DNA from 2 places in the Streptomyces sp. KLMMK genome. Region 2 is predicted to be linked to the other one. Evidence: riboswitches for the same ligand, from Rfam matches in the RefSeq annotation. Region 2 holds a riboswitch; the other holds the start of a gene.
What was found. Region 2 has a riboswitch for S-adenosylmethionine ahead of V7793_RS24515 (aminotransferase class V-fold PLP-dependent enzyme). Riboswitches for the same ligand answer to the same signal wherever they lie in the genome.
Positions count from the first base shown of each region.

Region 1 (3,557 bases), on a different contig from region 2:
TCTCCGCGTTGAACCACTTGACGGTGCCCTGAGCCATGCCTAACTCCCCTATTACTGGCCCTTGCGCAGGACCGCACTTCGCGGACCCGGGTCAGACCTCACCCCCTGGCAGCCCAGTGGGTGTGCGCCGGAACGCGTCGACCGCGGCTGAATGTATCTGCACGGATGCCGTCTGCAACAGGTCACTCGGACGAGAATTCCGGGCATGGCCGATCGAGGAAATCGGCTGAACTCCGGGTATTTCAGGGCAAGTCGGGCCGGGTATAACGCAACCAACCCGGCATTTCGTGCACACACTTCGCGCACAACTTGACGGGTTCTCATATGCGTTCGGCACTGACGCCGGGCGGGGATCGTCCCAACTGTATCGCGCTCAACAGGCGGAATCGCCCCGTCCGCTTTACGGACGGGGCGATTCCGGGGACGTCGTGCGGCAATAACGGAAGAACCCTGTGAAACCTCAGCCGCCCGCGACGGCCGGGATGACGGAGACGGCGGAGCCGTCCGGGGTGGGGGTCTGCAGCCCCTGCTCGAAGCGGACGTCGTCGTCGTTGACGTAGACGTTGACGAACCGGCGCAGCTTGCCGGCGTCGTCGAGCACGCGGGCCGCAATGCCGGAGTGGTTCTTCTCCAGGGACTGGAGGACATCGGCGAGGGTCGCGCCTTCGGCGGAGACCTCGGCCTTCCCGCCGGTGTAGGTGCGGAGGATGGTGGGGATGCGGACGGTAACGCTCATGGGAAAACCTTCCGGAGAGATTGTGGGCGGCTGTTCCGCAGGGCTGGGGGGACCCCGGACGGGGTTTGGGGGAGGGCGGGCACAACCGGCCCGCAGACGTCACCTGCAGACGTCAGACGGCAGCAAGCCCCGCGGCGCGGAACGCCTCCAGCGACGGCCGGATCGTCGCCGTCGGCCCCGCCGCAACGGCATCGAGCGTCTTCAGCCCGTCGCCCGTATTGAGCACGACGGTCGTCAGGGAGGGGTCGAGCAGCCCGCTCTCGATCAGCTTCCGCGTCACGCCGACCGTCACCCCGCCCGCCGTCTCGGCGAAGATCCCCTCGGTCCGGGCCAGCAGCCGGATCGCGTCCACGATCTGCTCATCGGTGACGTCCTCCACCGCCCCGCCCGTCCGCCGCGCGATATCCAGCACGTACGGCCCGTCGGCCGGGTTGCCGATGGCGAGGGACTTCGCGATCGTGTCCGGCTTCACCGGCCGCACCACGTCGTGCCCGTCCTTGAACGCGCGGGCGACCGGCGAGCAGCCCTCCGCCTGCGCTCCGAAGATCTTGTACGGGCGGTCCTCGACCAGACCCAGCGCGACGAGCTCCTTCAGCCCCTTGTCGATCTTCGTGAGCTGTGAGCCCGAGGCGATCGGCACGACGATCTGGTCCGGCAGCCGCCAGCCCAGCTGCTCGCAGATCTCGTAGGCGAGCGTCTTGGACCCTTCGCCGTAGTACGGCCGGAGGTTGACGTTGACGAAGCCCCAGCCCTCCCCCAGCGGGTCGCCGATCAGTTCGCTGCAGAAGCGGTTGACGTCGTCGTACGTGCCCTCGATGCCGACGAGGTCGCCGCCGTAGACCGCGGCCATGACGACCTTCCCGGCCTCCAGGTCGTGCGGGATGAAGACGCACGACTTGAACCCGGCCCGGGCGGCCGCGGCCCCGACCGCACCCGCGAGGTTCCCGGTCGAGGAGCACGACAGCGTCGTGAAGCCGAAGGCGCGGGCGGCCTCGACCGCGATCGCCACGACCCGGTCCTTGAAGGAGTGCGTCGGGTTGCCGGAGTCGTCCTTGACGTACAGGCCGCCCGTCACGCCCAGCTCGCGGGCGAGGTTGTCGGCCTTGACGAGCTTGGTGAGGCCGGGGTTGAGGCTGGGCTTGCCCGCGACGTCGGCGGGGACGGGCAGCAGGGGGGCGTAGCGCCAGATGTTCGCGGGGCCGGCCTCGATGCGCTCGCGCAGGTCAGCTGCTTGACCGGGCCCGCCGGCGGGCAGTTCGTAGGCGACTTCGAGGGGGCCGAAGCACAGGGCGCAGGCGAAGATGGGACCGAGGTCGAAGCGCTCTCCGCACTCGCGGCAGGAGAGTGCCACGGCGGGTCCGAGGTCCACAGAAGTGGTGGAGGGTTCAACAGACTGCACAGCCATGGAGGCGAGGCCCTTTCTCCTCATCTTCCCCGTGGCGAACGTCGCCACGAGACGGAATTGGCACCTTCCCCGCCGGGAGCCTCGCCGTGGAACGGTGAGACCGGCTGGAGGGTTGCCGGGGCTTCAACGGGCCGTGTCCCTCTGCCCCTCTGGATGAGCGGTATGGCACTGGGCGGGGCCCAGGCGTTTGTGCACGCGGCGACCCCCGACATAGGACGGCGGTCCGCGTTGTTCAAGACTGTAACGGAAGGGACGGCCCGTTGAGAGGGGCGTCCGCACCGCGAGATGCGTCACAGAACGCGTCGCAGAACGTCCGTGAGACAGGGAGTCGTACACGTGCTGGAAGAGGTGGAGCGCTGGCTGGCCGAGCGGTCCTGGTCCGCTGCTGATCGTCCGCTCGACGTGCTTCTGGCCGCCAAGCGGGCCTCCGGCACCACGGTGAGCGTCGTCCTGCCGGCGCTGAACGAGGAGCCGACGGTCGGCACCATCGTGGCGACGATCCGCCGCGAGCTGATGTCGGACGCGGTGCCGCTGGTGGACGAGCTGGTGGTGGTCGACTCGGGCTCCACGGACCGCACGGCCGAGGTCGCAGCAGAGGCCGGGGCGCGCGTGGTGCACCGGGACGAGGTGCTGCCGAGCCTGCCCGCACTGCCGGGCAAGGGCGAGGTGCTGTGGCGCTCCCTGCTGGCGACGACGGGCGACATCGTCTGCTTCGTGGACGCCGACCTGCGCGAGTTCTCGGCGGACTTCGTGTCGGGGATCGTGGGGCCGCTGCTGACGGACCCCGGCGTGCACTTCGTCAAGGCGATGTACGACCGCCCGCTGGGCACGGAATTCGATGTGCCCGGCTCCGCCAGGACCGCCGGCCAGGGCGGCCGGGTGACCGAGCTCGTGGCCCGCCCCCTGCTGAACCTGCACTGGCCGCAGCTGGCCGGTTTCGTGCAGCCGCTCGGCGGCGAGTACGCGGCCCGCCGGTCCCTGCTGGAGCAGCTGCCGTTCCCCGTCGGCTACGGCGTGGAGCTGGGCCTTCTGGTGGACGCGCTGCACACGGTCGGGCTGGGGGCGCTGGCCCAGGTGGACGTGGGCGTGCGCAAGCACCGCCACCAGGACGGGCAGGCGCTGGGCCGGATGGCCGCCGCCATCTACCGCACCGCACAGCTCCGGCTGGCCCGGGGGCACCTGGTGCGACCTGCGCTGACACAGTTCGAACGAACCCCGGAGGGCTTCGTTCCGCGGACGTACGCGGTGGACACGGAGGAGCGGCCGCCGATGGCCGGAATACCCGAGTACGCCCAGCGACACGCCGCGTAAGCGTACGTTTGAGCGGTTCTTCCCGCGGCAAGGCTGGCCACATGGTCGCTGAGCACGTGCACGCCACATCGATCGCCGCCGCGCCGATCGTCGTCGCCTCCAACC
Region 1 covers NZ_JBAMDC010000231.1:1,709-5,265, reverse strand. The annotation lists gene V7793_RS25800 (cold-shock protein) at 1-37, opposite strand, end outside; gene V7793_RS25795 (ubiquitin-like small modifier protein 1) at 461-736, opposite strand; gene thrC (threonine synthase) at 849-2,165, opposite strand; SAM riboswitch class I at 2,159-2,301, opposite strand; gene V7793_RS25785 (glucosyl-3-phosphoglycerate synthase) at 2,478-3,452, shown strand; gene V7793_RS25780 (alpha,alpha-trehalose-phosphate synthase (UDP-forming)) at 3,494-3,557, shown strand, end outside.
Region 1: another riboswitch for S-adenosylmethionine. It lies ahead of thrC (threonine synthase); the one in region 2 lies ahead of V7793_RS24515 (aminotransferase class V-fold PLP-dependent enzyme).

Region 2 (3,557 bases):
CCGGGCAGGATCAGCAAGGTCCCGGGCGTCGCCTCGACGGAGACGCACATCGCGTTCCGCACGTACTCCCAGCACGACCTGGAGGCGGCGTTCGCGATCGGACTGGACGCGTAGCGCCTGACGGCGCGTAGCGGGCTCCACGGTTGCGCCGGGCACGGCACCGCCGCCCGGCCGGCAGACCCTCTTGCCGCAGGCACATCACTTCCGCCGCAGCGGCGATCAGCCACGACGGGCTTGCCCGGCGGTGCCGGGCCGGGCGCAACCCGTGGATCCGGCAGGCGCCGTCAGGCGGGGACGCAGCGTCCGCCCTCGGTCCGGTAGGACCACTTCGCTCCGTGGCGGACGAGTTCGGCCACCGCCGTCACGAAGCGCTCCACGTGCTCGTCCGGCGTGCCGGCGCCGAAGCTGACGCGGATCGCGTTCAGGGGCGCACCCTCGTCGGGCGCACCGCACTCCCCCTCGGCGGAGGAGTCCGCGCCCACCAGCGTCCGCACCAGCGGGTGCGCGCAGAAGAGGCCGTCGCGGACGCCGATGCCGTACTCCGCGGAGAGCGCCGCCGCGAAGTGCGAGCTGTTCCAGCCGTCGACGGTGAAGGACAGGACGCCCACGCTCGGGGCGCCGGGCCCGAAGAGCGAGAGCACCCGCACCCCCGGCACCGCCGCCAGCCCCTCCCGCACCACGGTGATCAGCTGCCGCTCCCGCTCCGCGAGCCGGTCGAAGCCGGCCTCGGTGAGCGCCTTGCACGCGGACGCGATGGCGTAGGCCCCGATGACGTTGGGCGAGCCGGCCTCGTGCCGGGCGACCCCGTCGTGCCAGTCGACCTCCACCTCGCCGGAGGCGCCCCGGGCGACGCGCCGGCTCGCGCCCCCGCCCGCCAGGTAGGGCTCGGCGTCCCGGAGCCAGTCCGCCCGGCCGGCCAGCACGCCGGCGCCGAAGGGCGCGTACAGCTTGTGCCCGGAGAAGGCGACCCAGTCGGCGTCCAGTTCCGCGATGTCCACCCGCTGGTGGGGGACGAGCTGGGCCGCGTCCACGACGATCCGCGCGCCGTGGGCGTGCGCGGCGGCGGCCAGCTCCCGTACGGGCCACAGCTCACCGGTCACGTTGGACGCACCGGTCACGCACACCAGCGCGGGCCCGTAGGGCTCGCGGGCCGCGAGCGCCTGCTCGAGCGTCTCGACCGCCTGCCCGGGGGTGCGGGGCGCGTCGAGGTAGGTCACCTCGACGTCCGCGCGCCGCTCCCAGGGCAGCAGCGCCGCGTGGTGCTCGGTCTCGAAGACGAACACGCGCGTCCCGGCGGGGAGTACGGCCGCGAGCAGGTTGAGCGAGTCGGTGGTCGACCGGGTGAAGAGGACCTGGTCGCCGTCCCGGCAGCCGAGGAACGCGGCGACGTCCGCCCGGCTGTTCTCGAACAGCTCCGTCGACAGCTGCGAGAGGTAGCCCGCGCCGCGGTGCACGCTGCCGTAGTAGGGCGCGTACGCCGCCACGTCGTCCCACACCCGCTGCAGGGCGGGGGCGCTGGCCGCGTAGTCCAGCGCGGCGTAGGTCACCTCTCCGCCGGTCACCAGCGGGACCCGGACATCACACCCGAGAACGGGCAGGGGGGTGCAAACGGACCGGTCGGAGGCAAGGGTGGGGACAGACATGGCGAACTCCCGTAAAAAGGCAGGCGAATTCCACCGCGCGACGGGCGCGGGAAAGGGAAGGGGGTGCGGGAAAAGGGGCTCTTCGAGCCCTAACGCATTCGCTGAACCACGGAAGGAACTCCCTCGACAACCAGGATCCCTGGCGAGGGACCCGCGCTTGCCGCAGACCTCGCTGCCTGCGACCTGGTCATCACCCGGGGCACCCCGCCACGGAAGGAGGGTTGCCGGACAGCGGGCCGGGGCCGTGTCGCTGTCACTCGTGACCTTGGCGGAGAGTATGGCACAGCTGATCGCCGGCCGGGAAGGGGCGTCCGGATCACGGACGCCCCTTCACCGCACCACTCCTTCGCAGCGCTACGCGTTGCTCGCCAGCGCCCACCGGTCGAGCACCCGCCGGGCCGCCCCGGAGTCGATGGACTCCGCAGCCCGCACCAGCCCGCCCCGGATCTGCTCCGCCAGCGGCTCCTCCGTCGGCGCCAACGCCACCAGCGCCGCGGCCGAGTTGAGGAGCACGGCGTCCCGCACCGGCCCCGGCTCGCCCGCGAGCAGACGCCGCGCGACATCGGCGTTGTAGGACGCGTCGCCACCCCGCAGCGCCTCCACCGGCACCAGGCCGATCCCCACGTCCCGCGGGTCGAAAGACTCCTCGCGGACCCGTCCGCCGGAGACCACCCACACCTTCGACGTGGCGGTCGTGGTCAGCTCGTCGAGACCGTCGTCGCCGCGGAAGACCAGCGCCGAGGAGCCGCGCTCGGCGAGCACCCCGGCGAGGATCGGGGCCATCCGGGCGTCCGCGACGCCCGTGGCCTGGGCCCGTACCTTCGCGGGGTTGGTCAGCGGGCCGAGCACGTTGAAGACGGTCCGGATGCCGAGCTCGCGCCGGGCCGCGGCCACGTGCCGCAGCGCCGGGTGGAACTTCACCGCGAAGCAGAGGGTGATGCCGGCCTCCTCGGCCACCTCCACCACCCGCTGCGGGCCGAGGTCGAGGTTCACGCCCAGCTTCTCCAGCACGTCCGAGGCGCCGCTGGCCGAGGACGCCGCCCGGTTGCCGTGCTTGACGACCTTCACGCCGGTGCCGGCGACGACGATCGAGGACATGGTGGAGATATTGACGGTCTTGGCGCCGTCGCCGCCGGTGCCGACGATGTCCACGCTGGGGCCGGGGACCTCGATCAGCCGGGCGTGCTCGTACATCGTGCGCACCAGGCCGGAGATCTCGGCGACCGTCTCGCCCTTGGCGCGCAGGGCGACCAGGAAGCCCGCGATCTGCGCGCCGGTGGCCTCGCCGCGCATGATCCGGTCCATGGCCCAGGCGGCGTCGTCGACGGTGAGGTCACGGCCGGCGAGCAGGGCGTCCAGGAGACCCGGCCAGGAGGGGGCCACCGCGCTGTCGCCGCCTGCCGGGGTCACAACGTTCATGGTCCACGCTCCTGGTGGTCGGTCCGGAGAGCCGGGTTCGTCCCGGGGTCTGCCCGCCCAGCCTATCCACCCCCGGAGACAGCGAAGAGCCCCGTCCATGCGCTGGACGGGGCTCTCGCTGTGGCGATCAGCGATCAGGGTGGATCAGAGGCGATCCGGGGGATCAGTGGTGGCCGTGGCCGCTCGTGATCTCCTCGTACTCCTCCACGGTGGCCTTGGGGATCTGGGTCCCCTCGCCGTAGAAGCCCTTCGAGAGCTTCACCCGGAGACGCTGGCCGGCGCCGGCCTTGCGGGCCACGCCGTTCTCGTCGTACTCCGGCTCCAGCTCGAGCGGCTGCGGCTGGTGGTGCGCCGTGAGGGTGTGCATCTGCTCCTGCGAGAGCGGCTCGTGGACCTCGACGAACTCACCGTGCGGCAGGCGCTTGATGATGCCGGACTCGCGTCCGTGCAGCACCTTGTCCCTGTCGCGGCGCTGCAGGCCCATGCAGATCCGGC
Region 2 covers NZ_JBAMDC010000207.1:1,759-5,315, forward strand. The annotation lists gene V7793_RS24510 (Lrp/AsnC family transcriptional regulator) at 1-114, shown strand, start outside; gene V7793_RS24515 (aminotransferase class V-fold PLP-dependent enzyme) at 285-1,643, opposite strand; SAM riboswitch class IV at 1,792-1,908, opposite strand; gene trpD (anthranilate phosphoribosyltransferase) at 1,998-3,062, opposite strand; gene qcrB (cytochrome bc1 complex cytochrome b subunit) at 3,226-3,557, opposite strand, start outside.